Regions from separate parts of the Paenibacillus sp. FSL P2-0322 genome, predicted to be linked through region 1. Evidence: riboswitches for the same ligand, from Rfam matches in the RefSeq annotation. Region 1 holds a riboswitch; each other region holds the start of a gene.
What was found. A riboswitch is a leader RNA that binds a small molecule or an ion and turns the genes downstream of it on or off. The one in region 1 is predicted to bind thiamine pyrophosphate.
Positions count from the first base shown of each region.

Region 2: another riboswitch for thiamine pyrophosphate. It lies ahead of MKY24_RS04795 (ECF transporter S component); the one in region 1 lies ahead of MKY24_RS02285 (ABC transporter substrate-binding protein).
Region 3: another riboswitch for thiamine pyrophosphate. It lies ahead of MKY24_RS14340 (thiamine phosphate synthase); the one in region 1 lies ahead of MKY24_RS02285 (ABC transporter substrate-binding protein).

Region 1 covers NZ_CP150243.1:499,676-509,513, reverse strand. The annotation lists gene MKY24_RS02300 (EAL domain-containing protein) at 96-1,157, opposite strand; gene MKY24_RS02295 (bifunctional 2',3'-cyclic-nucleotide 2'-phosphodiesterase/3'-nucleotidase) at 1,433-3,535, opposite strand; gene MKY24_RS02290 (pyridoxamine 5'-phosphate oxidase family protein) at 3,755-4,189, opposite strand; TPP riboswitch at 4,460-4,569, shown strand; gene MKY24_RS02285 (ABC transporter substrate-binding protein) at 4,761-5,804, shown strand; gene MKY24_RS02280 (hypothetical protein) at 5,812-5,994, opposite strand; gene MKY24_RS02275 (MTH1187 family thiamine-binding protein) at 6,237-6,530, shown strand; gene MKY24_RS02270 (ABC transporter permease) at 6,527-7,303, shown strand; gene MKY24_RS02265 (ABC transporter ATP-binding protein) at 7,348-8,298, shown strand; gene MKY24_RS02260 (TatD family hydrolase) at 8,291-9,163, shown strand; gene nfsA (oxygen-insensitive NADPH nitroreductase) at 9,312-9,838, opposite strand, start outside.
Region 2 covers NZ_CP150243.1:1,048,293-1,058,130, reverse strand. The annotation lists gene MKY24_RS04830 (DUF4132 domain-containing protein) at 1-1,387, opposite strand, end outside; gene MKY24_RS04825 (hypothetical protein) at 1,403-1,822, opposite strand; gene MKY24_RS04820 (MetQ/NlpA family ABC transporter substrate-binding protein) at 2,290-3,147, opposite strand; gene MKY24_RS04815 (methionine ABC transporter permease) at 3,424-4,095, opposite strand; gene MKY24_RS04810 (ATP-binding cassette domain-containing protein) at 4,088-4,813, opposite strand; gene MKY24_RS04805 (energy-coupling factor transporter transmembrane component T) at 4,953-5,744, opposite strand; gene MKY24_RS04800 (ABC transporter ATP-binding protein) at 5,719-7,182, opposite strand; gene MKY24_RS04795 (ECF transporter S component) at 7,182-7,778, opposite strand; TPP riboswitch at 8,027-8,138, opposite strand; gene MKY24_RS04790 (TatD family hydrolase) at 8,182-8,979, opposite strand; gene MKY24_RS04785 (polynucleotide kinase-phosphatase) at 9,000-9,838, opposite strand, start outside.
Region 3 covers NZ_CP150243.1:3,304,083-3,313,920, reverse strand. The annotation lists gene MKY24_RS14350 (hypothetical protein) at 1-599, shown strand, start outside; gene MKY24_RS14345 (ABC-F family ATP-binding cassette domain-containing protein) at 783-2,336, shown strand; TPP riboswitch at 2,430-2,538, shown strand; gene MKY24_RS14340 (thiamine phosphate synthase) at 2,803-3,396, shown strand; gene thiO (glycine oxidase ThiO) at 3,461-4,609, shown strand; gene thiS (sulfur carrier protein ThiS) at 4,606-4,809, shown strand; gene MKY24_RS14325 (thiazole synthase) at 4,812-5,579, shown strand; gene MKY24_RS14320 (ThiF family adenylyltransferase) at 5,576-6,637, shown strand; gene MKY24_RS14315 (response regulator transcription factor) at 6,776-7,468, shown strand; gene MKY24_RS14310 (C40 family peptidase) at 7,534-8,031, opposite strand; gene MKY24_RS14305 (thiamine diphosphokinase) at 8,312-8,953, opposite strand; gene MKY24_RS14300 (low molecular weight protein-tyrosine-phosphatase) at 9,095-9,559, shown strand; gene MKY24_RS14295 (alpha/beta hydrolase-fold protein) at 9,704-9,838, opposite strand, start outside.

The DNA.
Region 1 (9,838 bases):
TAAAGCGCTGTCCAATAGAATTGGAATTTGCTTATGCCACAGCCTTATTTAAGCTCCAATTTTTATAAACTACGTCTACTTAAATTTGTTCCTGACTATATTACGCTACTAAGCATAAAATTGGAGGGCGGACCAGGCTCCGGCTTGCCAAACAAATAACCCTGAGCCAGTGACACACCTGCTTCACGACAAAATTCAAAATCCTCCATCTGCTCTACGCCTTCAGCCAACACTTGGCCTCCAAAACGAAAAGCCGATTCTACAATCCCTGTAATTTGCCGCTTCTGATCACTGTTACTATGACAGCCGTCAATTATACTGCGGTCAATTTTAACATAATCCGGCTGAAGGCAATTCATAAGCTCTGTCGTAGAATAACCTGCCCCCACATCGTCCAGGGCAACCGAAACTCCTCGATTGCGATATTGATCAAAGATATGATGCAAAAAATTAAGGTCGTCTATCTCTTCCGTTTCTACGACCTCAAATACAAAATCCTTCGTACTCATGGATAACCGATCAATCGTCTCAAAGGTGTGATTCAAGCAATAAGCCGGATTATAAATGGTGGAAGGGAGAAAGTTAATAAAACGTTTAATTCCCGCCGGAAGGCATGTTGCACTTTTTTCAATAGCGGAAATACGAGCCGAGCGATCCAGATGAGCATGCAAGCCAGCTTCACGGGCGATTTCAAACAGCCGGAAAGGCTGAAAAGGTCTCTCTGCATGTGACGGACGCAGCAAAAACTCAAACCCGATAATATCCAGCTTGTGATCAACAATAGGCTGCATATGGCTGGAAAAACTTTGATCCTTAATAATACTCACGATATCTGGATGTTGCAGTCTGGCTTGCAATTGACTAAATAAAAGCCAGTCCTCATATCCTTCGATATAATGCAAGCCCGTTACCACAACTTGCATATGGTTCAGGTATTCCTGCGGCAGATGAGCCAGTCCGTTAACCAACTGTTCCAGCTCTGAACGGCTGTCAAAGCGAAACTCTATGCTGCCCTCACGTCCATGTTCCTGCTTCAGTTGTTCCGATAGCATACCCAAACCATCTAATGCTGGAGTAAGCGACACCCTGGAATGCCTAATTCTGAGCAATCCTTGATCCTTAATAGGTAATATGATGCTGCAATTGCTGCATGTCATAATGGTCCTCCTCGGAACAATTTTCCGGTTTTTTCACCATTATATCACAAATAACTAGAACAAAAGCACTATATAATTACGTGTTTTTACAAAAAAGTAGCTTATTCTTAACGACAACTTAGGACTTAAGTATATATTCGACAAAAATCAGAAAACTTTTTGCAATCATGATAAATTCGGGGCTGCTGTTTTTGGCATCAAAAAAAGCAGCAAATCTCTTGGTTAAAGAGACTTGCTGCTTCATTCTGATATTGAGTGGAAACTAAAATCCGAAGTTATTTGGACGCCTTCGGCTTCGTTGTTTTAGCTGGTTTAACAGCTGCAGGTTTGGTCGTTTTAACAGCTGGTTTTGCTGTTGCTTTCGCGGGAGCCACAGCTTCCTTTACAGGAGTGGTTGCTGCACTAGGCTTAGCGCCAGCTTTTAAGCTGTATTTGGCAAAGCCGTCTGCCGCGCTGCTCAAGTATGAAATTTGTTGATTTCCTGCCAGCACGTCTTTGGCATCAGGAGAGGACTCGAAAGTAACCTTTGCCTGACCAAAAGGAGCAATAGACCAATTGCCGTCCGCCGATGGATTAATCGTTCCGTTCGTACGGATATAGTCAATAATGACCTGGCGACTTTCATCCGGTGCTGCCATCACAATTCGTTTGCCATCTGGGTTAGCCAGTTTGGATGAGGAAGCACGATAGTTATTGGTAGCTACGATAAATTTCTGCACAGGATCAATAGCCTTCCCATTGTATTGCAGATCCTTGATACGATGAGCTGAAGAATCAATAATAGTTCCCTTGGCATCATATCGTGCAGGCTGAGTTACATCAATCTGGTAATTCACACCGTCAATGACATCAAAATTGTAGGTTGGGAAATCTTTGTTGATCAGCGATTGCTCCTCAGTTTGCTTTGGATCAATGCGGTTGAACTGACCTGCAGACCACTCCAGCCATTCCTGAATTTCAGCACCGGTCACTTCTACAGCATGAACCGTGTTCGGATACACATACAGGTCGGACACGTTTTTAATCGCTATCGTACCTTCAGGAATGTTGGTGTAATACTCGGCTCCGTTTCGACCACCGGCCTTGAATGGAGCGCCTGCCGACAATACGGGAAGATTTTCGTATTCGGTCCCTTTAAGATGGTTTTGAACATACCATTTCTGTGCATTCGTCACAATTTGAATGGAAGGGTCATCCTGCACTAATGCAAAATAACTGTTAATCGGTGCAGTCGTTGTTCCAACAGGTTGGCGAACATAATCCAGCGTTCCTTGATGCTCTTCCTTGATCGAATCTGTCAGTTTGTAGTCAGGAGTAAACTGCACAGCCTGGTTAGTGGTACTCACAACCGGACGTACTTCAGACTGAGAGTTAGTTACGTTCCACTCGCGGTTTCTCTTTTCCAGGCTCAGGTCAATAATACCCAGATCCTTGCCCCATGAGGAAGCTTCCACAGCCGGTACGCCGTTAATGGTTCCTTTATCTAGATCTACACCCTTCATTTCTTTAAAATCAGGGCCGGGGAAAGATTTATGAGCATGCCCAAACAAAATAGCGTTAATTCCGTCCACCTGGCTTAAATATTTAACGGCATTCTCCATCATTGGCGTTTGCGGCACATCCTCATAACCTGTGTGCGCAAGCACGACAATAATGTCAGCACCTTCCGTCTTCATTTGAGGAATAAACTTTTTCGCCGTTTCCACAATATCCTTCGTAACGACTTTATCCTTCAAATTGGCTTCATCCCACTGCATAATTTGTGGTGTGACCAAACCGATGACGCCCACTCTAAGGATGTGCTCTTGGCCCTTCTCGTCCGTTACCGTTTTATCAAGAATTCGATAAGGGGTAAAATAATTTTTAGTAGCTTGCCCCCCCTTGTCAACATAAACATTCGCATTTACGTAAGGAAAATCGGCTCCCTTGAGCGATTTCTCCAGAAAATCGAGACCGTAGTTGAATTCGTGGTTACCCACTGTCGCCGCATCATAGCCCATCAAGTTCATCATCTTGTAGACTGGATGGACACCGCCTTCTTTTTCATAGGTTTTGTTTCTGGCCATATAATCGCCTAATGGATTGCCCTGTAACAAATCACCGTTATCGAACAGCATGCTGTTTCTTGTTTCACTACGCGCCTGTTGGATTAAACCAGCTGTGCTAATCAAGCCATATTCGTTGGTTTCTTTGTCTGAATAGTAATCATAGTTCATCAGCGACGCATGAATATCCGTTGTTTCCATGATCCGCAAATTCACCGTAGCGCTATCGCGAGAATCGCTAGCTGCCCAGGATGGAGCGGCCGAAAACACCAGCATGCTACAAGCCACAACTGCTGCTGTAAACCCTTTAAACCAATTTTTACGAAATAACAAAATATACCCCTCCTCATTAAGGTGTATGCCTCATATACATACTTTTGCACATATATGTAAGCCTTGAACCCACCATTTCTATTTTAATCCAACGCCAGATAAAAGAGTAGTCATTTACTTAAATTATTTATGAAAAAATAATTAATTTTCTCAAAAATAAAAACCAGCAAACCTCCTAAAAAACTCGGAGATTTACTGGTTTGTCCATTTATATTCTTATTATTTATTCCACACTTGGCGCTCAGTTTGCTGACCCACATACTCAATGCGTGTCGGATTCACGTCCAGAATGACATAATCGGGATCATCCGGTCCGGAAAACCATTCCTTCAAGGAATCGTTCCACACTTGTTTGCGCAGCCCCTCATCAGCTGTGATCTGGACGGTAGCCTCCACTTCTACGACTTCCTTCGTACCGCCAACTTCATAACCCAGCAGCAGATAAGCATTCGGATTGTCCTTTAGCTCATCCACTTTATGAGTTTTGCGATCTGTCGCCAGATGAATGTTCATTCCATCGTTAAAAAGGGCCATATAGCGTACTTTCGGTTTGCCACCCTCTACCGTACCTAACGAGCAAAATTTGTTGTTATCCAAAGCCTTCACAATGGCTTGTTCCAGTTGGTTGCGATCCAATGTTTCCGTTTTACCCACAGTACAACAACTCCTTTTCACGAATTAGAATTCTCTACGGCCACGCCATTGGGCACCAGCCCATCTGAACCTACTTGCGTAGCTGTTCTGAAAATAACATGACCGGATCGAATCGAATTGATTCATGCTCATTTTCAGATCAAAGCTCACAGTAAAAGTGTACCCTGTCGTTCGGCAAATGAACCGTCACCTCTCCCTTCATGCTGGACAGACCCGCATTCAAGGCATATAATCGTCGTAGTAAACCCGAATAAATGAACCCATTAAACCATACAATGCCAGGGGTGCTGGAATCGGCCGGCTGAGAGTGTGTCCCAAGACACTGACCCTTACAACCTGATCTGGGTAATGCCAGCGTAGGAATGCTTAAGCAAGATGTGCCTTTTTTACATAGGACCATCCCTTACTTTGGTATATACAAGCGCAAGCGTCCCGGAAACTCGGGGCGCTTTTTTTGTTGAAGATTAAGTTGTTGGAAAGATCGCATCCGGCAGATGTTATTTTTAGAAAATGGGGAACTTAAGCTGTCTGATTGGACGGATAACGGGTAATTAAAGGAGAGAACACAACGATGAAGCGCATGAAAATATTAAGCCTGGGACTGATCAGTCTGTGGCTCATGGCCCTGACCCTGACCGCTTGCGGTGGAAGTCCCCCCACATCCCAAGAAGCGGCTCCCGCTACCGACACTCAAACGTCTACTCCGGCAAAGGGGCTCAAAGATGTTAAAGTCGTGCTCGACTGGACACCCAATACGAATCATACGGGACTCTATGTCGCTAAGGACAAAGGATTTTACGAAAAAGCGGGTTTGAATGTCCAAATTGTTCAACCTGGTTCAGGCGGAGCTGATCAAATGGTTGCTTCTAATGCTGCACCTTTTGGTATCAGCTACCAAGAAGGCGTCACACAGGCTCGTACGCAAGGCGTGCCGCTTGTATCCATCGCTGCGGTGATTCAGCATAATACCTCAGGCTTCGCAGCCCCGGTAGATCGTGGAATTAAGAGCCCGAAAGATTTTGAAGGTAAAAAATACGGCGGTTGGGGCTCTCCCGTAGAAGAAGCGGTCATGAAATCCATCATGGATTCAGACAAAGGCGATGTGAGCAAAGTGAAGATCATCAACATGGGCAATGCAGACTATTTTACAGCCGTGAAGCGGGATATCGACTTTGCCTGGATTTTCTACGCATGGACCGGAATCGAGGCCCAGCTTCGAGGTGAGCCATTGGATATGCTGTATGTAAAAGATTATTCCAAAAGCCTCGATTACTATACACCTGTAATTGTGAGCAACGAACAGACAATAAAAAATGATCCCGAGCTGGTCAAAGCGTTCATGGACGCTACCGCACAAGGCTATGAATACACTATCGCTCATCCGGAAGAAGCCGCAGACATCTTAAGCAAAGCTGTACCGGAGCTGGATAAAAAACTGGTACTTGCCAGCCAAAAATGGCTAAGCCCGCGTTATCAGGACGATGCCGCGCAATGGGGTGTGCAAAAACCGGAGGTATGGCAAAACTATTCGGACTGGATGTACGAACGCAAGCTGCTCAGCAAGCCTTTGGAAGTCGATAAAGCCTTCACAAACGGTTTCCTGCCCAAGCGTTGATCATTTGTTAAAACGCTAAATAAGACTGAACTAGAGAAGTGAACGAAGCGCCACTACGCAGTCGGATGGTGCTTCCCATCGCTGCTGTACCCAGATTTCTTTTATAAATATCCAGAGGTTGAAATCTGGGTACAAAGGCGAATGTTAACGCTTGTACAGCACCATTCCGCCCACTTCGTTCTCGTTCCACTTGGTTTATTCTTTAGTTTCTCATATTATCTAAGCGCTAAGTAGGTGCGCTTGTGTGTTAAAAATGCCACACAAACCAGCTTTAAAAATAGGGTGTTTTTAAGGCGGTTGGCAGCGTAGTGGTTCATTTGAATCTGGAGAAGCGCAGCGATCGTAAGATCAAATGAAACGCGAAGCGGTCTCCCCGCCTTAAACCACCATATTTTTTTAATAACACTCCAAATAAAGGACAGGTGAATTTGCATGGCTAACACACTGCTCAGTATTCAAGTAATCCCTAAAACTCCTAATAACGAGGACTCTTACCCGTATGTAGATAAGGCGATTGAGGTCATTCAGCGCTCCGGTGTCAAACATCAGGTGAATCCATTGGATACGACCATGGAGGGCGAGCTCGACGAGTTGCTGAAAGTGGTTAAAGAAATGCACGAGGCTTTGACGGAAGCGGGCAGTCCCAGCGTCATTTCACAGATCAAAATCGCACATAACCCACAAGGCATCAGCATGAACAAGCTGACCGAGAAATATCGCCCATGAATCCGAAAGGCAAGAACGCATCCTGGTGGAAAAGCGTATGGCCGCCCTTTGTGGCGGTCCTCTTCTTTTTAGCGGCCTGGCAGGGGGCGGTTTCCTATTTGCATGTTGAATCCTGGCTGCTGCCTGCTCCATCCCTCATCGTACAAGAGGGCATGGCCCAGACGGCGCTGCTTGGTGCCCATACATGGGCTACGATTCGTCTGACACTTGCGGGATTCGCGATAGGGACAGCAACGGGACTGTTGATCGCCATCGTTCTTCATACAATCCCTTTTCTCAAATCCGCCCTGTATCCGCTGCTTATTCTGAGCCAAAACATTCCAATCATCGCCCTGGGACCGCTGCTCATGGTGTGGTTTGGTTTTGGCGTGCTGCCCAAGCTGATGGTCATTACCCTAGTATGCTTTTTCCCCGTGGCTGTAGCAGCCATGGACGGGCTGACTCGAACAGACCGTACGATGATGAACTATATGCGGATGTCGGGTGCAAGCCGCATGGCTATTTTTATGAAGCTGGAGCTGCCACATTCCCTGCCGCAAGTCTTTTCTGGCGTTAAAATTGCTGCTACCTATAGTGTGATGGGTGCGATCATTGCGGAATGGATCGGAGCTAGTGAAGGAATTGGATATTATATGCTGCTGCAAAAATCGGCCTATCGCACGGACCTCATTTTTGCCGCCATCGGCATTATTGTTGCACTCAGCTTACTCATGTTTGTGGTTATTTTACTACTGGAGAAATGGCTGGTTCGCTGGAAACCCGATCGAGAGTAGCTTCCTCCTTGAATTACATACAGCAAAGAAAGGACGTGGCGCGTATGAGTCTGCATCCGACTGACTTATCATCATACAACGTGGCTAATGAACAACGAACCGGGGAACAGCAGAGTCCTTCAACCGCTCCTCCTGCTTTGGAATTGGACGGGATCAGCCTCGCCTTCCGCGAAAAGCGAAGCCTACTGCCCGTACTGCAGGATGTATCCCTCACAGTCAAGCCAGGAGAATTCGTTTCCCTCATCGGTCCGTCAGGCAGCGGCAAAAGCACGCTGTTTCACATCATCGGCGGGCTACTCAAACCACAGCAGGGACGTATCCGTATGCACGGACGGGACATGACTGGTGAACGTGGGCATATCAGCTATATGCCGCAGCAGCCCGCCCTTTTCCCGTGGCGTACCACGCTGGACAACGTACTGCTTGGGCAGGAAAATGCTCCACGTAAAAATACAGCAGTACCCCCTCAGTACGCCAGTGAACGCGAGCGTCGCAAAGAAGCCTTGCAATGGCTCGAACAGGTTGGACTTGGTAAATTCGCCAAGGCGTATCCACATACGCTGTCTGGTGGAATGCAACAGCGCGCAGCCTTTCTTCGCGCACTGCTCAGCCCACAGGAATTAATGCTGCTGGATGAGCCGTTCAGCGCACTCGATGCGCTGACACGTGCAGACATGCAGCAATGGTTATTACGGATGTGGGAAAAGAACCGCCGTTCTGTGCTGTTTATTACCCACAGCATTGAAGAAGCGTTGCTGCTCTCCGACCGCATCTATGTGCTGTCGGCGCGACCTGCTTCAGTGGTGCATGTCGTAGATGTCCCTTTTCCCCGCCCGCGTAGGGAAGAAATCACCCTCGATCCGCTCTTTATTGAATGGAAGCGGACCATGACCAGCTGGATGCGCGAGGAAAAACATAAACTGGACGGCGACATGGACAATGCTCAGAGCGTCCACAAGAATATCCCAGAAGATGGATTGAATCGACATGAGTGACGTAAAAGTTCGATGTGCATTGAAATGGAACAGCCAAACAAAGCCAGGCTTGGATTTGACCGCAATTGGACCCGCTCCATTGATCGACGCGCATATTCATGTAGACAGCTACCCGCCCGAACAACAGGAATTATTGCTCGCTTCACTTGCCAATAGCAGCGTCCAAGCCGTGATAGCCGTGTCGATGCATCTGGGCTCCAGCCGAGCCAATCTGCAGTTAGCCAAGCGTTACCCCGGGCTGGTACGACCAGCCTTTGGCTTTCATCCCGAACAGGCTCTTCCACCGCAAGCTGAGCTTGAACTCTTGTTCAACTGGATGGACGAACATGTACAGCAGATGGTCGCCGTGGGTGAAGTCGGCTTGCCCTATTACAATCGGCTGGAAGCCTCACAGAGCGGTTCACCTTTTGACCTCGCTCCCTACATAGTGCTACTAGAGCGCTTTATCCAGTTTGCAAGCAAGCATAACAAGCCCATTGTCCTGCACGCCGTTTATGAGGACGCAGACATCGCCTGTGACCTTTTGGAACGTCATGGCATCACACAGGCGCATTTTCACTGGTTCAAGGGCTCTACCGCCACGATCGAACGTATGGCCCGGAACGGCTATTATGTCTCCTTCACACCGGATCTCTTGTACGAAGAAGAGATCCGCAGTTTGGCAAGACAGTATCCGTCTGATCAGATCATGGCAGAGACAGATGGTCCTTGGCCGTTCGAGGGACCTTTTACTGGACAAGAGACACATCCCCGGATGACTGCCGACGTCATTCGTGCGTACAGCAAACTGACCCATCAAGATGAATCTGCCGTCCGTCAATTATTTTATGAAAATACGAGACGCTTTTACTCACTATCTGATTGATAAAGGCATACCAGCTATTTACTGACTGGAAGGTTTACAACCACAACATGCAACCAAAGCAAAGAACCTCCTTATTTACGCGGGACTTCATCATGCGTAAATAAGGAGGTTCTTGTATTTTGCAGAGTTTTTTGTCGCCACTCAGCTTTTATTGCTTCAAGAAACCCTTCTGTTCCAAAAATGGCTTCAACTGCAAGCGCGCTGGCTCGGTCAGTCTCGCAGCCATTTGCTCAGACCATGGCGTAGAGCGTTGACCGCCTGTACGTTCCTTCAAATATTCCGCTGATGTGTGATCGTATACCTCTACAGCTTTCATCGTCTGATTTTTGTCGTAACCGTTCATATGCAAAACACCGGACAGTGGAAGACGTGGACGCAAGCCCGTTTCCTGATCCGGTACACCAATACACATACCGAACACTGGATACACCAGCTCTGGCAACCCTAACAACTCAGATACCTCTGCTATTTTAGTACGAATGCCGCCGATGTAGACGACGCCCAGGCCCAGTGATTCAGCGGCTACCGCTGCATTTTGTGCGGCTAACGCGGCATCAATGGTCGCAACCGTATAATTTTCAACGGAACCTTCATAGGAAGGCTGACCTGGCTGATGGTGTAGTGTGACCTGCTTCAGACGGTATAGATCTGCGCACCATACCAGAAACGCGGGGC
Region 2 (9,838 bases), 550 kb from region 1:
TCCAGGAAGCGTCCATATCATAACCAGCGAGATACAGCATTTTTTGAATAGGTGCATCTGAGCGGTGATACAGATTTACAAAATCCAGCACCTTGGAGGGCTCGGTGGACTCACCCTTTTTCATATGTACAAACAGGTTATGAAGTCGTTCAAAATCTTTACGCCGCTCCTCTCTGCTCTCCAGCAAAGGAGTGCGCACCACTTTAACAATCCGATCCGCGACCGTCCCGCCTTCTATCCATTCATAAAAATAATTGCTTGTATAGTTCGTCAATATCCAATATTGAAGCTCCGGGTCCGTTTCATCCAGATATTCTCTCGCGATTCCGAGGCGCACATCCTTGTTGTCACTGTTAGACAGTACATAAAGCGCTACGATCTTCTGGTAGGGTGCTCCCTGCTCCATGAGTTTCTGAACCTGTCCATACAGATCACGTTCCTCATGTACTGCAGTAGCCCACAAACTCATATATACTTCATTAGCATTTGAGCTGGTCAGCCATTCTTGGCGCAGTTCACTACGAGTCAATGCTTCATATGCCTGCTCGATCAGTTGACGAACGACCCGCTGGTTGGCGGACTCCAGCCCCATGCCCGTCCATACTGCAAGCGCCCGCACTACCGAGCTGTAACGAATGAAGCCTTGGTCGATGATCACCTTTAACAGATATATTAGAGCCTCCGGGGTTCCTTCATCCATTTGTTCCACGATACTTTGGCGTAATCCCTCCTGGAGCTTGGCGGCTGCCAAGAGCTCGCCGATCATGCGATAATTCTCCTCCTGATGACTCAGGAGCATGCCTTTAATCATATTGCGCGTAAGTAACGCAGCCTGATTATCTCCATAAATAATAGCTTTTAACGCCTCAAGCACCTGTAAATTATCGTTATCCAGCTCATAAGCAATCCAGTCACCAATCGTTTCCTGAATCCGGTAATCCCTGCCTGGTTCATAATCCTTTTTTGTTAAATAATCCATTACAGAGAACCCGATACAGTCCATTCGAATCAACTGCACCATTCTTTTATAAATCCGGGAAGTATGGGCCGTAATATCCGAAGTGCGAAACGGTTTTCGCGCATACCCTGTGCTGTATGGATATTCAGTCACATGCTCTGTTAGATGGGCGAATACATCGCCCGCTGTTTGTCCAATTAGAGCATGTAATACCTCTGTCAGTGGCTTAAACAGCGGTTCTCCGCTTTCTGTCGCCCGTTCTTTTAATATTCGCTGACATTCGTTAAATGGCTCCTCGTTCTCCTGTATGTAATGAAGCTTCCCCAGTTCCACAACATACTGGGCTAACTCCTGTTGTTGTCCATCCAGTTGCGCCGCGCGCTCCTTCAGTGTGGTGAAATATTCTTGCTCATTGTTCTCTTGATGCATATTTCGTTTCCCCCTCTACCATAGGCCTCCAGCCAGCATTGTGAAGCGTATAAATACAATCTCATTCCCATCCTTAAGTGACAAAGGAGCATCCAGTTCAATAATTTCCTCGTCACATACAAAAACTCTGTATAAACCATCTTCAAAAGCCTGCATCGCCGTGTTCACAGCATCCTTAATATCCGGGACACCCTCATTATATATGGAACCGAATCCTACTTTGCCTATCTCGCCTTGTGCCTGAACTTCCTCTCCCGTGAGGAACGGAATCAGCGCGACACTCTCCTGCTTTTCCCGTAGCTTTTGAACATTCAGAGCAACGGTTGCAGTAATCAAATCTCGCAATGTTTCTGGAGCAGGACTCAGTTCTAATTCCTGTCGTGCGAGTGCGGGCTTGCGCTTTCCCAGACTTTTTACAGTTACAAACAGCTTCATGTCGTTCCCCTTCCTTTTTATTCACGCTTTTGGCCCGTTGTCAGCTGAATTTTTTGACCCATATAAAAACACCGTTAACGAAATCGAAAACGAATGTTTGTTCGTATATTTATTTTAATATGTTCCTTATCATTACTCCATCGCCCTTTATGACCAAAATTCGCAGCGGTGTAACACCCTAAAATCTTAAAAAATAAGACTTTATACCCTGTTTTCGATCATTCCTTTCCATATTAAGGATGAAAAAAAGACCTGCACAAGGGAGACCATCTGTTCTTCACAGACTTCCTTCCATTATACAGGTCGTATTTCATCATAAAACGATGTTTCAACATACTTATTTCTGGATTTTGCAAAATTCGATTCCAGTCGCTCCAACGTGCAAGATATAGACGAACTAAACCATTTCGATCTATATCTTATTCATTGGAAGTCGCTTATTGGATTTTTGCAAAATCCTCATTTATTTAAAATGCTGGAACAACGCTGTCCTTGTAATTATCCTCAAAAAATTTACGTACTTCCGGTCCAGTCATTCGCTTTGCCAGCTTTTGAATAGCATCGGAATCTGCATTATCCTTACGCGCTACCAGATTAATGGCAAAGTGCGTATCGTCTTTTTCGGTAATCAGCGCGTCCTTCTTCGGTGTCAGACCGAGCGGCTTGGCATATGCGGGATACATGGCAGCCATGTCCACATCATCCAGTGACCGCGCCAGCATCAACAAATCCACTTCTTTAAACACGAATTTTTTCTTATTCTCAATAATATCAGCCTGTGTAGCATTATAGCCTACGCCTTCTTTAAGCTTGATCAAACCGTTTTGCTCCATCATTACTAAAGAGCGTCCGGTATTGGCCGGGTCATTGGCAATAGCAATGGTCGCACCTTCGGGCAGGTCTTTAATGTTCTTGTATTTTTTGGAGTACGCGCCATAAATGGCATTGTAAATTGGTTTTACCGCTACCAAATCGGACTTGTTGCTTTCATTATATTGTTGCATAAAAGGAGCATGCTGAAAGAAGTTAGCATCCACTTCATGGCTTGCCAATGCGTTATTCGGTTGGATATTGTCTGAAAGCACGACGATTTCCAGATTGACTCCGTCCTGTTTAAGCAGCGGCTTCACGATATCCAGCACATCTGTCATCGGTGGGATTAGCGTTGCTACTTTCAAGGTCACTTCTTTTTGGGAAGTTGCTTCTTTAGACTGTGTTTCTGGAGCAGCCTGCTTTTGACCACCGCATCCGGCAACCAGTAGCATAACGACAGCAAATAGTGTGAGTAGTTTCAAGTTCGTTTTCATGTTGTTTTTCCGACTCATTTGATGAGGAACCTCCAAGTAAATTGTGATTGGGAAGATAAAAATGAGTTACAGTACAGCCGCAGCCGCTTCGCGTGCAGATTGTTCTTCCGATCGCTGTTGAAATGGGATTCTCTCTGATTTATAACACAATTTATAGGTTAGAATCCCATTTCAAAGGCGAACGCTGACGCTTCTCCAGAACAATTCTGTCCGCTCCGCTTTTGAGGTACTGTAAAGTCATTTTTATTTCCCATAGTGGGTGGTGCAAGTGTAGCGAAAAGTTACATTTTTGCCCTATCGCTTGTCGATCCGGCGGGATATGGTGCTTCCGGTGAACTGGATCGTTTGTACGAAAATAATCATGACGACGATGGTGAACGCCATCAAGCCTGTTTCAAAACGCTGGTAACCGTAGCGGATGGCAAAATCGCCTACCCCGCCGCCGCCCACAATGCCCATCACCGTGGAGTAGGAGATGAAGCTAATGGTGGACGTGGTCAAACCCAGTACAAGCCCGGAACGAGCTTCCACGTACAGAAATTTAAAAATAAGCTGGAGGGTGGATGCCCCCATAGAAGTAGCGGCTTCAATTACACCCTTGGGCACCTCAAGCAATGATTGCTCCACCAGCCTCGAATAATAGGCGATGGCCACCACTGACAAGGGAACCGTTGCAGCCATCGTGCCCAGCGCCGTCCCTACGACCAGACGTGTAAATGGAATCATAAACACGACGAGCAGCAAAAACGGGAACGAGCGGATGACATTGACCACACTGTTCAATAAGGTGAACAGCAGTCGATTTTCATATTTTTGCCCTTTGCCGCACAAATACAAAATCGTTCCTGCCGGAAGCCCTAACAGTACAGCTGCTGCGATAGAAATCCCCACCATGATAAACGTCTCCCCGATGGCTTTCCATATCTCTGACTGGTATTGCACAATGATGCTCAGCATTTCATTCATCAGCTTCACCTGCTTCCGCTGTTGAACCTACCGCAGCGTCAACTACACGTTGCGTTGAAAGCAGCTGCCCATCCCGCATTTCTGATACACGGGTACAAATATTGCGTACCACGTCCATATCGTGCGTTACGATTACAATGGTAACTCCCAGTTCCCGGTTGATCTCCCGTAACACGCCCAGAATATCCGCGGTCGTCTGCGGATCAAGCGCCGAGGTCGGCTCATCACACAGCAGCACCGCAGGTCGATTCGCCAGCGCTCTGGCTATCGCCACACGTTGCTTTTGGCCTCCGCTCAGTTGTGCCGGATACTGTTCTGCTTTATCAGCTAAACCGACGAATTGCAGGCATTCGCGCACACGTTCCGCTCTCTCTTTTTTCGCGACACCTGCCAGCTCCAACGACATTGCCACATTTCCACTGACCTTCCGATTGTGAACAAGATGATAATGCTGAAAAATCATCCCTATCGATCGCCGCGCTTCACGGAGACGTTTTTCCGGCATGCGAGTCAGATCTTCCCCGTTTACAACCACGTTTCCCTCATCCGGCCTTTCCAATACATTCATCAACCGGAGCAACGTAGACTTACCGGCACCGCTGGCACCTATGATACCGTGAATTTCCCCCTCCTCCACTTGAAGGGACACGGATTGAACCGCATGAAATTGGCCGCTTGAGGTGGTATAATGCTTGCTTACCTGATGCAGCGTAATCATGAAACCTGGCCTCCTGATGATCCATTTCTCAGGGAAAATGTAATAAGCCCGCCAGCCCAGGCGGGTCTGTACGAGCCGTCAATTCCCATTGCATTAATATACCACAGAGCAGAAAACGGGCAAAGCCTTTTGACAACAATTAACGTACATCCCACACCCCCACGTAAGGAAAGCAGATACCGAGTCCCCAAGCCAGCGTAAGCATGATGACAAAATAGAATATGAACACAATATCTACAGCCGAATAGCCAATCGCATAATAATACGTGCGTTTGGTTTCATTGGTAAAACCCTTGGCTTCCATGGCAATAGCAATTCGCTGTGCACGCCGGATACTTTGAGCGAGCAGCGGAATTGCATACCTGCGAAGCGTGGCATACATATTCCATTTGGACACATGCTGATGTAAACCTCGAATACGATGGGCTTGTCTCAATGCCTGGAATTCCTCCACCATCATGGGCATCAACCGCATGGCTGCCAAAAAGCTATACGCATACTTCGGAGAGAGCCTCCATTGCTGCATCAGTGAATAAAAAAGGTTCACTGGACGAGTCGTTAAACCAAACAGCAACCCTACCGCCGCCATACTCAGCGCACGAAAGCCCAGATGTATACCCCGATAAAAGCTTTCCTGCGTAATATGGATCAGGCCCCATGTCCACCAGGTCGTCACCCCTTTGCCGAACATCATCATGCCCGTTGAGGTTGAAATAAACACCAATATAAAGGGAGATCCATACAGCAGCAGCCGCTTCCATGGATGGCCTGACCAGACAAGCAGCAGCAGCATAGCACACGCAACATTAAACATGACATTCGGATCATGGATGACTATAACGACCACAAACAGTATGGAAAACATAACAAGCTTTAGGCCCGGATTCACGCGATGCAGCCATGTTTTATGATGGGGAAAGGATAGGTTCATACTGGAGTTCCCCTTTCTGAATCCGCCATATATTGGTACAATATCGACGGACAATTTCCGGGTCATGCGTGACCATCACAATGGCCGTGCCTGCCGCTCTCAGCTGCTCCAACATATCCAGCATGACAAAGGTATTACGCGCATCCTGCCCAAAAGTCGGTTCATCCAGCAGCAGCACTTCCGGCTCACGGATCATAGCCGTAGCAATACTCAACCGCCTTTTTTGGCCCAATGAAAGCTGATACGGATGACGCTCGTCCAGCCGCTCCAGTCCGAACTGTACGAGCATCCGATCGACCCGTTCCCGGCACTGTTCAACGGTGAACAAGCTCTTGGGTAACGAATACTCTAGTTCCTTTCGTACGGTGTGTGCTACGAATTGCAGCTCGGGATTTTGAAACGCGAACCCGATACGCTCTGCCAGTTGTTCCGTACTGCCTGCCTCAATTCCGCGCACGCTATAACGTCCCTGTGTGCGAAGTAAGCACATCATGGAGAGCAGCAGTGAGCTTTTGCCAGCCCCGTTTTCACCGACCACGCCAATCCAGTCGCCAGGCTTCACCTGCGCATGCTCCACATAAATCACTGAACTTAAACCGCGGAGGCCACTAAAATGTTCCAGCTCCAGCAAATCAATCCCTGTACCATTCCCCGTACCATTCTGCTGTGTCACTGATTCACTCCAACGCGGCGAAGACGATTCACTCCATACTCCCGGGTACCACACGCCATACTCGGACAATGCCTGCCGCTGCCCATGAAATACTTCTTCCGCCCTTCCATCCGCAATGATCTCCCCTTGAGCAGAAAGCACCACAATCCGGTCCACATCATGGACAATTTCATTAATTTTATGCTCCACGATCACCAGTGTCTGGTCTACCGAAATGTTTCGAATGGTATCCCACACCTGTGTAGTGCCTTCCTCGTCCAACAAAGCCGTGGGCTCATCCAGAAAAAGCACTTCTGGCTCCATAGCCAGCACAGACGCAATCGCCAGCCGCTGTTTCATTCCCTGTGACATGCTGCCAATGGGCATGTGTATATCATCCGTTGATAGACCAACCTGTATCAGCAGCTCGCGAATACGGGATCGCATCTGCTCACGAGGAACCTGATTATTTTCCAACACAAAAGCCAGTTCCTCGTCTGCATATGACATACAAAACTGCGTATCAGGATCTTGAAATACAATACCTGAGACACTTGGGATTACAGCAGCATCGCATTTCATAGGCACTTCTATCGTGCGTGGAATCAGACCGCTTAACACTTGGAGCAGCGTTGATTTACCGCATCCACTCGGTCCCAGCAGCAGCAGCTTTTCCCCCTTGCGGACAGACAAAGACATATTGTGAAAAAGCAGCTCCTGCTCACCGGGAAATTTCAACCGAAGACGGGTGATCGAAGCCACCACATCTTCGGTTGCCTGGCTCATCAATCCAGCCCCTTATAATCTTGTTCCGTTGCGGGTCTCAAACTTCGCGTGACTCCGGTTACCTCCAATGCCCTGGCCAGATAGAACGCGAATACCCCGGCAATCACAATGCTGCCAATCATGCGAAAACCAATATACAAAACATAGTTCCAGGTCGAAAGCTGATCAATATACCCGTAGCTGAAGTCTAGAATTAGAGAAGCGACAGCCGCCCCAGCCGCAGCTAGCGAAGCAACCCACAGGTTTGCGTTCCGATACAGAAAAGCTGCAAAAAACAGCTCCGCTCCCAAGCCTTGCAGCAGGCCATAGTACAAGGTGGACATCCCCCATTCGCTTCCCAAAAAAGCACTGACCGTTGCCGCTGCCACCTCTGCCAAAATTGCAACACCCGGCTTGCGAATGATGAGATAAGCAAACGTGCCTGCCATAAACCACATGCCATACATCAGTTGCTCGGCGTGTAGACCGAATGGTTTCATCAAATCATAGGCAGGTCCCCATATTTTGTAGACTAACCCGAACACAACAGCGATCACAATCGTGACCAAAATATCAGTCAGCTTCAACCCTTTGGACGCTCTTACAGCAGTATTCATTATTGCGTGCTCCCCTTATCCTTATAATTGGCCTCTTGGCCATAAAAAAAAGCTTGTCTGGAGCTGAATCTCCAGGCAAGCTTTATGCGCAGTAAAAGGTGAAGCACCATACAAAACATCATTCGTCGATATGCCTTATATAACCAGTAGTCTAAGCTACTACACTGATACCAAGCCAAAGTCAGGGTCAAGGTAAAATGCTAGGACATACATTGTATCTATCGACAACCGCGAAACAAGCGGCATTCCTGTATAGTGTTCTTGGTTTCTCTACGCTGGCATTACCCAGATCAGATTTCACGGTCAGTGGCAAGGGCCACCCTCTCAGCCTGACTTTCTCAAGCTCCCGACAATGCTTTTTTAATTCACTATAATATATACCACATCTATGGCTTTGACAATCCTATAATCCGAAGAAACGTTTGGCTGTCTCCGTCGTGGCGATTTCGATCTCCATCATGCTTCGGCCTGTACATTCGGCTATCGTAGCAGCAATGTGAGCGAGATACATCGACTCATTACGCCCTTCTTTGGGCTTCACGGGCAAATTACGCGGGGTCAAAAATGGAGCATCCGTTTCAATCATCAGACGGTCCAAGGGAATATCTCTGACCAGTTCACGCAGATGTTTGCCACGCCGTTCGTCGCAAATCCAGCCGGTGATCCCGATATACAGTCCCATCTCTACATACGTATGCAATTCTTGTTCCGTGCCTGTAAAACAATGCACCACTGCTTTATCGACAAGCCCTTGATACTCCCGCAGCATAGCGGCAAAATCCTCATGTGCATCTCGTTCATGCAGAAATAACGGCATATTCAGCTCACCCGCCAGTTGGATTTGCTCGCCAAACCATCGGCGCTGCACATCACGCGGCGAAAAATCACGGTTATAGTCCAATCCGCATTCCCCTATGGATACGACCTGCGGCTGACTCGCCAGCTGACGGAGCTGCTGAACCGTCTCTGCGCTGCAGTCTTTGGCATCATGGGGATGCACGCCAGCTGTCGCATACAGCTTGCCCGGATAACGTGCTGCATACTGAGAAGCCTCCCGACTGCTGCGGACACTGGTCCCGGTAATAATCAGGGGTGAAATCCCTACAGCTGCGGCTCTCTCTACCACCTGTTCCCGATCCGCATGAAACGAACGGTGCATCAAGTTCACGCCAATATCAATTAACGGTGTACCCCTTTCCATCTCAATCCCTCCTTCGCAAACTACAATCTCGGATCAATCGGCTCCGATTCCAGAGATAGCGCGGCAAGGACGCATTCATGAATACGATCTACCGTATCCTTGCGGACAAAACGTTCCACGCCTTCCATACCAAGCGCTCCTTCCATCAGGGCATGACGCTCCTTTTTGTTCGTTCGACGCTGCTTCAGACGCTTTAAATTCTCAGAGGCAAGATAATCCATACCGTAAATGATGTGCAAATACTTCCGGCCTCTCACCTTGATTGCAGGCTGAATCATCTTGTCCCGATTTTTCATCAAAAAGCGTTCCGGCTTGATCACAATCCCTTCATGACCATCCTCTGTCATCTCGTTCCACCAGCGAATGACCTCTTCCTCGCTTGCTTCGTCCGTGATCACGCGGTACTCTGTCTCCATAAACAGGGAAGACAGCCCAGCCAGCTCCCGGTTTTGCTCCATATGCCAAATATGAGAATGGTCGAAAAAAGTCTTTCCGCTGTGTGCCAGTGTATGGAACGGTGCAATACGAATTTCATCCAGACCGTCCACATCCCAGCAATATTTTTGAAAAGCATCTTGAAACGTTACGGCATTCGCGTACTTCTGTTCCATTTCCTCCAACCAGTCTCCAACCTCTCGACCTGCAACCTTCGCCTGCTTCAGCTTGTCTACCAGCTTACTGCGATCCAACAGAGCTGCCTCCCCCACATGCGCATACTGTGCAGCAATCAGTTCCCGAGCCTTGAGATTCCACGGTACAATTTCCGCATCCAGCAATACAAAATCCGTCTGGTTCCGTTCAAAATATCCAGCAGTCCGTAAATCCACATTAAGCTTCTCCATCACTTGCTTCCCAAGGC
Region 3 (9,838 bases), 2.8 Mb from region 1:
AAGCTGCCATAGGTCCCAAATGGAGCGAAAAAAAGCCATATGCCTATGTTGATTCAGTAGGCAACAGTGTGGGGTTCACCTTGGATAATTATGTGCACGCATATGATGCGCGGAATCACAGGTGGGTGGAGGGCTTTCAAAAGGAACTTCAGGACCAGACCCCTATATCTTTACTGAATAATTCAGAAACTTTTGAGCAAATACGTCGTTCCACCATCGTTCGCAGCGTCCAAGAGGACCTGGCGCGAATTATTAATGTCCATAACGAAAAAGCTGCACGTAACGGCATAACTTATACGTTCACGCTACCGCTCATTCCGCAAGAGGAGTGGTACAACACAGTAGATGATGTGGGTCTGATCGCGTTTATCCAAGGCATTCCGGTCGGAGACAGGTATTACAATAACTATGGATTTGGTGGTGGGAGAGTCGTTAGAAAGCAAGACATTATAGGCGGCATAGAACCAGATACTGGGATGAAATATTTTTATAGAGATTCATGTCCAGCTCCCTTTAAAGCGAGTGAACGTTTTGCGGATGAAAAATCTGCAGCAGCTGCGGGATACTTTGAGTACAAATGTTATAATGGCTTAAAATAATCACCTTCATGGGTGGTTTTTCTTTTTTTAGGCAGATCCATATCAAAAACCTTAAAAATCGCTGTTTTCCATATTCCGATATGGTTGCAGAATGTGCTACAATAAAGCTTTGAAAGAAACGAAATGCATATGAAATAAGAACAGTCGGCAGCGCCGATGACAATAAGGAGCCAAAAACAGCTTATGAGTTTATTGACTGTAGAAAATGTATCTCACAACTTTGGGGACCGCGCATTATTTAAAAATGTTTCCTTTCGATTGCTTGCGGGGGAACGTGTAGGTTTGGTAGGAGCTAACGGTGTCGGTAAATCGACACTCATGAACATTCTGACTGGAAAATTGCTTAAGGATGAGGGTAAAGTGGAATGGACTCCACGTGTACGTTACGGCTATCTGGATCAGCATACCAAGCTGACACCGGGCAAAACGGTACGTGATGTTTTGAAAGACGCTTTTCTTCCTTTGTTGGAATTGGAAAAGGAAATGATGCAGATTACTGACAAAATGGGGGATGCTTCTCCTGAAGAGTTGGAAGTGCTGCTGGAACAGATGGGTGAAATTCAGGAGCAACTGGATATGGGGGATTTTTACCTCATTGATGTGAAGGTTGAAGAAATGGCGAATGGACTAGGTCTGTCGGCCATAGGACTGGATCGGGATGTATCTGCACTTAGCGGTGGGCAACGGACAAAGGTGCTTCTTGCTAAGTTGCTGTTGGAAAAGCCAAATGTTCTGCTGCTGGATGAGCCTACCAACTATTTGGATGTAGAGCATATTGAATGGCTTACGCGCTATTTGAAGGATTATCCCTATGCTTTTATTCTTATTTCACATGATACTGAGTTTATGAACCAGGTCGTTAATGTTATTTACCATCTTGAATTTGCCAAGATGACCCGTTATTCAGCTAACTATGAAAAGTTTCTTGAAATGGCGGATCTGAACAAAGCTCAGCATATTGATGCTTATGAGAAGCAACAGGACTTTATTAAGAAACAGGAAGATTTTATTCAGCGTAATAAAGCGCGTGCCTCTACATCTGGCCGAGCAAAGAGCCGTGAAAAGCAACTTGATCGGATCGAACGTATAGATAAGCCTGAAGAAGCTGCGAAGCCAACCTTTCAATTCAAAGAAGCACGTGCAAGCGGAAAGACGGTATTTGAGGGTATTGATTTTGAGATTGGTTATACGCATGCCCTTTTGCCTAAAATGTCCATGACGATTGAACGTGGCGAAAAGATTGCTATTGTTGGCTACAACGGTGTCGGTAAATCGACATTGCTCAAAACCATATTGGGAAAAATACCGCCAATCAGTGGAAAAACCTATCAAGGTGATTTTTTGCAGCCCGCTTATTTTGAGCAGGAAGTAAAGGCGGAGAAAATTACACCGATTGACGATGTGTGGAATGAATTCCCACATTTGAACCAGCATGAAGTACGAGCGCATTTGGCGCGTTGCGGTTTAAAGAATGAGCATATCACGCGTCCGCTATCTGCGCTCAGTGGTGGAGAACAGGCTAAAGTCCGTCTTTGCAAACTGTTAATGCGTGAAAGCAACTGGGTACTGTTCGATGAGCCTACCAACCACTTGGATGTTAAAGCTAAGGATGAGCTGAAACGTGCCTTGAAGGAATACAAAGGGACCGTATTGCTTGTATCTCACGAACCGGACTTTTACGAGGATTGGGTAACCAAAACGTGGAATGTGGAAGAGTGGTCAAGTAAAGTTAACTAACATCAACTAAATCCAATTCTGCATATTTCACACGAAGTGGGGTTTGCAGAATTAGGAAAATATGCTAAGCTATCTTTAGCTTATACAATAAAATAGTCACACTAGGGGAGCCGCCCATGCGGCTGAGACGGAATAAATGGATTTCGGACCCTTTGCACCTGATCTGGGTTATGCCAGCGTAGGGAAGTGAGCGCCGTACAAACAAGGCAACACCATCTTATTTTTGTTTGTGCGTGGGACGATACACGTATACGGATATCATTGTCCGTTCGATTATTGGACGTTCGTTAAACCACTTCCTTGGGGAAGTGGTTTTTTTGCGTTTCGTTCACTTTAAGTTGTTCGAGCTTCCGTAGACGATTCACATACAATCCCCTTTCATTACTGCTGGTAGACGTGGCTGACTAAGCTTAGATCCATTAGTCCAATGTGAGGTGAAGACAAAATCGAATTACACGCAATTTCGATGGAAAAGGGCACTTTTGCACAAGCAGCCCAAGTGGCTGCTGTGATTTGTCCGTATGTTCATTATGTACACGCGCGTTTAAAACAGAATGGTGCCTCTGCATTGCTTTCTTTGACTCGCAGCATGGTGGAGCAGGGAGTTTCTTTGCAACAAATTGTAGTAAATGATCGTGTGGATGTAGCTTTACTTACTTTGGTTGGAGCCGTCCAGCTACCAGCTAATGGATTACCTGTAGCGGATGTGAAAAGCCTGCTTCCAAAGGGTACACGCTGTGGAGTATCTGTGCATTCCTTGGAGGAGGCGCAGACTGCCGAGCGGGCAGGAGCGGACTATGTACTTTATGGTCACGTATATGAGACCCATTGTAAGCCCGGTATTGTACCGCGGGGTTTAGCTCAGCTTGAACATATTTGCAGGCTGTCGAACATTCCGGTGATCGCGCTGGGCGGCATACAACCGCACCATATCCCGGAGCTTTATAGGGCCGGAGCAAGCGGAATTGCGGTGATGTCTGGTATATGGAAGGCTGAGTCGCCCGTTGCAGCTGCGATGGAATATAGGCGAATGGCAGATCTTGTAGTTCACAGCCTGTAGCGAGAAAACGAGAGTAGAGGCAAGCTGAAAGCAGAATGGTTTATGGAGAGGAGACACGAAACAAATGCCAAAGATACACACAGAGGCAAGAGCGATAGGACACGCTGAATGCTTGGTCATAGGTGGAGGTGTCATCGGCAGTTCCATTGCTTATCATGTGGCCAAGGAGGGAAGAAGTACGATCTTGCTGGAACGATTGATCCCGGGTGAGGGAGCCTCAGGAGCAGCGGTTGGAATGCTGGCAGCGGAAAGTGAAGAGTTCACCGACTCTGAGCTGGCACGATTTGCTCGCATAAGTCGAGACGCATTCCCTGAGCTTGTCTGTGATCTGGAGCGTTTGTCGGGTATTTCGGTGGAATTCCGTACAGAAGGATTTGTGACCCCTTTCCGTACGGAAACTGAAGGCCAAAAACGCTGGAAAGCTGCTAAAACGCGAGAGGATGATTGTCCTATCTGGTGGGATGCGAGGGAATTGGCCCGACGAATTCCAGGTTTGGATGAACAAGCGATCGGGGCAATATATCGTTCAAAGGAGACACAAGTGGCTCCTGTCCAGCTTTGCCGTGCTTATGCAGGTGCTGCTGCGGTGCTGGGGGCAACGGTATGGTCTGGTACACAGGCAGAGCAACTGGTCATACAGAATGGTCGAGTTTGCGGTGTTCGAACACATAGTGGCTTTTTTTCCTGCGATCAGGTCATTATTGCTGGAGGCTTGGATAGCATGAAATTGCTAGCGCAGGTTGGATTTGAATATCCACTTTATCCGGTCAAGGGCGAAGCGGTAGCGGTCTCCTTGAAGGATCACCCGTTAGAATACACCATTTATGCTGATGATATTTACCTCGTGCCTAAACAGAATAACGAGCTTTGGATTGGGGCAACGAGCCTTCCGCATCAATATGACGAAGAGGTGACCGTAGGAGGCTTGGAGGGGTTGCTGGCACGTGCCTCTGCTTGGCTGCCGCGCGTCCGTGAAGCTTCTTTTATACGCACTTGGGCGGGCTTACGTCCGCAGGCCGCATCAGGTCATCCTTTTATAGGCACTGTCCCTGGGGTCGAGGGCGTATATGCTGCCGTCGGGCATTATCGCAACGGTGTCCTGCTGAGTGATGCTACCGGGCGTGCGCTGGCAGCTATGCTTAATGGGGCTGGTGCAGCTGAACTTGGGATAAGTAGATTTTCTTCTGAGCTCCTCAAGGAGGAAAGCTTATGAAGCTGACGATTAACGGCCAGAGCCTGACCTTTTCTAATCGAATCACTCATGTGGATCAATTGCTACATGAGCTTGATGTAAAGGTGAAAACTGTAGTGGTAGAGCTGAATCGGCGTATATTGACCCGTGAAGATCATGATGAAGCAGTACTGAAGGATGGAGATTGCCTAGAGATTGTACATTTTGTGGGAGGCGGTTGATCATGTTAACCATTGGAAAAGCATCTTTTACCTCAAGGTTGTTGTTGGGAACAGGAAAATTCACTGATCTGGATATCCAATCCCAAGCCGTAGAGGCTGCTGAGACGGAAATATTGACGTTTGCTGTACGGAGATTGAACTTGGAGGAACGGGATAAGCAGCATTTTCTCGATATGCTGGATTTGAGCCGATATACACTTCTTCCCAACACAGCAGGGGCTACAACAGCAGAGGAGGCCATTCGTATTGCCCAATTGGCAAAAGCCTCCGGCTTGTGCGATATGATTAAGGTGGAAGTCATTGGGGATAGCAAGACACTGCTGCCTGACCCTTTTGAAACGTTGAAAGCTAGTGAAAAGCTGTTAGAAGAAGGCTTTATCGTGCTACCCTACATATCGGACGATGTGATTCTAGCCAAGAGGCTACAAGAGCTTGGAGTACACGCCGTTATGCCTGGAGCTTCACCGATTGGTACAGGACATGGTTTGCTCAATCCGTTTTCATTAGAGCTAATTATTGAACAGGCGGAGGTCCCGGTTATTGTCGATGCGGGTATTCGCTCACCCAGTGACGCGGCAATGGCTATGCAGTTGGGGGCAGATGCTGTTTTGTTGAACACAGCCGTATCAGGAGCGAAGAACCCAGTAAAAATGGCTGAGGCCATGAAACTGGCTGTTCGTGCTGGAAGATATGGTTTTGAGGCGGGGATGATTCCTGTAAAACGTTACGCTTCAGCGAGCAGTCCGACAGAAGGCATGATTCAGGCATGAAGGTATCTGACAAATCCGGTGCAGGAGGAACACATCCAAGTGACCGTTATTCCAGACAAGAAAGATTCACACCCTTTGGACCGACAGGACAACGTCGGCTTGCTTCCTCTCACGTATTAATCATAGGTGTTGGAGCGCTAGGCACAGGTATTGCGGAAACACTTGTTCGCGGGGGCGTAGGTACAGTGAGCCTCGTAGACCGGGACTATGTGGAATGGAGCAATTTGCAGCGCCAACAGCTTTTTCAGGAAAGTGATGCTGCGCAAAGATGTCCCAAAGCAGTAGCTGCTCAGCGAAGATTAAAGGATATTAATTCGGAAACGGTTATACATGCACATGTACTGGATGTTAGGGTGGAAGAGCTGGAAGAGTTGATCCAGGGGGTAGATCTCGTAATGGATGCAACCGATAATTTCGATACCCGACTTCTTATGAATGACATGGCACTAAAGCATCGGATTCCTTGGATTTATGGGGGATGTGTGGGCAGCTATGGTGTAACCTACACCATTTTACCGGGTCAAACGCCTTGTCTTCACTGTCTGCTGGGAACTGTGCCGTTTGGTGGTGAAACCTGTGATAGCGCCGGGATTATTCCGCAGGCCGTACAGATGGTCACGGCTAACCAAACTACGGAAGCTTTCAAACTTCTGGGTGGATATCCAGAAGATTTGAGAGGAAAGCTGCTTTCGTTTGATTTGTGGAAAAATGAGTATGTAACGATAGCAGTAGATAGCGTTAAAAAGGAGAATTGTCCTTCTTGCGGCAACCAACCGACGTATCCCTACTTGTCGGCCTCTCATCGGCAGAAAACAGATGTTTTGTGCGGCAGGGATACCGTTCAAATTAGACCAGCAAACCCGACACATCTGAATCTTGCGGAAATAGCAGATAGATTTGCTTCTTTGGGAGAAGGAAAAGTAGAGCAGAATCCGTTTTTGGTTTCCTTTAGTACAAGCGAGCATCGCTTAGTTGTTTTTGCAGATGGCAGAGCGTTGATCCATGGGACAAAGGACGTGGCAAAAGCAAGAAGTCTGTATCATCGCTATTTGGGTTAAACCATAAAAGCAGAAAGCCATTCTTTGGAGAATGATTTTCTGCTTTTTTGTTACAATAATATTAATATGCTTTAATGGCTTATAACAAACTTGTTCGTATCCAATGTAATGCTATGTCCAAACCAGGTGGGTGAAAAGATGAGCCCGTTAATTTTACTTGTGGATGTAAATGAAGCGTCTCCCGTAATTGTTCTTCCATTGGAGCAGGCAGGTTATCAGGTGGTACATGTTAGCAATACATCGGATGCAAGCTCTTATGCAGCCCACAATCCGGTGAATTTGCTACTCCTGAACATAGGAGATGAACAGGCGGATACACAAGGCTTGATTCGCATTTTGCAGCAAAACCATCCTCATGTCCCGCTATTTGCAATGACTTCATCAGATGAGGAGGACCATATTGTTTCCTGCTTTGAACAAGGGGCACATGATGTGATCGTTCTGCCCTTTTATCCAAGAGTTTTTCAGGCAAGAGTGGCTAATTTATTGCGGATTTTTGGTATTGAACGTGATGTGAAAAGGGCGATCGAAGCGGGTGATTTACATATAGACAATGCAAGCAGAATGGTGAGCAGAGGGAAACAAAAACTGGAATTAACTCCGAAAGAATTTGATCTTTTGCTTCATCTGGCGATACATCTTAACCAAGTTTGTAGCAGGCAGCAAATTCTGAAGGATGTTTGGAAACATGATTATATCGTTGATACGAACGTGGTAGACGTCTATATCAGACATTTGAGGGTTAAAGTAGATAAAGGGTATAAGTTTAAAATGATCCGTACGGAACGAGGTATTGGCTATTCACTCAGAACACCAACAGTATCAGAATAGCATAAGGCATATAAAAAAGCCGGAACTTTTCGTCCCGGCTCGCATATTTCAAAATGAGTTTCATATTACAGCACGCGGCGTGCTTTAATGTATGTTCTTTTCCAGTTGCCGGAGTTCAAATCGGAGATGGTCACGCCAGGTCCGCCGTAAGTGTGTAAAATTTTACCCCCGCCCATATAGACTGCTACGTGGGTAATGTTGCGTCCTGTGGCACGGCTACCGCTTGAAAAGAACACTAAGTCACCTTTTTTCAAATTGGACTTGGATACGGCATGTCCGACTTTAGACTGTTGAACAGAAGTACGTGGCAAATCCACTCCGTATTTCTTGAATATGTGCTTCATGAAAGAAGAACAGTCAAAATTACGTGTAGTGCTCGTGGAAGCTCCAAACTTATAAGGAGTTCCCATATATTTTTCACCGTAGTTAATTACTTTTTGGCCTACTGAAGTAGTAGTGGCAGCTTGTGCCGTATTTGTTCCCTCAATTGCAAAAGTACCAAAGCCGATAGTGGCTGCGACCCCTGTTATAATTACCTTTTTTATGATTTTCTGCATATTCATGTTGTAAGTACCTCCAGAAATTGATTTGTGCAATATTTTGCTGAGTTGCTAACTAACTGACAGCGTTGAGTATAACAGTTTTGAAACCGCCTAATAGTTGGAAAAGAACTCTCAAATGCTTGAGGGACAAGACTTACACAGCGTTTATTAAAAAACGATTAAAAATTACAATTTGTAAAAAATATATCGATTCATAGATCTCTATAAACGGAAAAACCCTTGTTAATCAAGGGTTTTGAGTGAAAGAACAATCTGAACAATGGTTACAACAATGTCATAATTAATCCTTGCTTTGAATAACGAGTAGTAGACCGCTTTTGATGGAAATCGTACCTTTTGAAGCCGTTAGCTTATTACTGACAGCACGCGATTGTCCCATTTTGAGGGTGGCATTATGTAGCGGATACATAAATCCTTCCAGTTGTATACCTGTTACTTCGGCAGTCATAGGAAGCAGCGATGTATATGTATAGCCCATAGGCTGGATCTCAAGCGTTGATCCGGTGAGCTCAATATAATTATGTGCGTCCATAATAGCGCAGCTAATATGATGCTGCATTGCGCGTACCAATATTTGAACATTAGCTAATGTGTGATCCATCCGGGTGCCAGTCACACCAAGCAACAATACATGATCTACGTGCTCGTCCATAGCGATTTCCAAAGCAAGCTCAGTATCTGTTAAGTCTTTAAGTACTGGATCACACGCAATCATACGTTGGCTTGCTAATTCTACCTTTTCTTTTTCCTCTGGTGTGATCGAATCAAAATCTCCTACAGAGACATGTGGTGTAATACCGTGTTCGATCAGGAAAAGAGCACCTTTATCTGCACCTATAATAAAATCATCGGGTTGTATTTGATGTAAATCTTCTTCATTAAGACGACCGCCTGAAAATACAATCGCTCGTTTTTTTGTCATAATCAACATCCTTTCTTTCTGATACGATCCTATATATACCATCGTTTTTAAGTATACCGCGTTAAATATGGCTTGCACAATTTTGGAGGACACGGATACAATGAAACAGAAAAAAGGAAGTGTAATAGGAAGGAGAACGAAATGATTAACGTTTTGTTTGTATGTTTGGGCAATATTTGCCGCTCTCCGATGGGGGAGGCGATACTGAGACATAAAGCGCAGGAACGGGGATTGGGTGCAGAAATCGGGGTAGACTCGGCCGGGACAGGCGACTGGCACATCGGAAATCCCCCGCATGAGGGAACACTAAAGCAACTTAAGCTGCATGGAATCAGCGAACAAGGCATACAGGCGAGGCAAGTAACGGGCCGCGATTTTGACGCGTTTGATTATATTGTGTGCATGGATGACTCCAATGAACAAAACATGCGTAAGATTGCAGGTGGGGCGGAGGCTGATATTCTAAAATTTATGGATTTGCTCCCTCAAGAAAAATTAAGAGAAGTACCCGACCCGTATTTTACAGGGAATTTTGAAGAGACCTATCGATTAATGGACGCAGGGTGCGACGCCTTGCTGGACAAGATCATAGAAGAAAAGCTATAATGTGAACGAAAGATGACGGCAATAATTGCCGTTTTTCGTTATACACTTTTGAAAGCGTAACCAAATTATGAAAAAGAGGAAGGAGCTTTATGACCTATTAGGTCAATGCTCTCATTCCCCTTAGTTACCTGGAAGAATATTTACTCAGGCGCGATCCAAAAAATACATTAGCGCGTCAGGCAACTCGTTTTGCCAAAAGCCCCACAAATGTTTGCCATCCTTTTCACGGTAAGAAACTTCAGCGTTCCGTTCGCGCAGCAAATCTGCACATTGACGGTT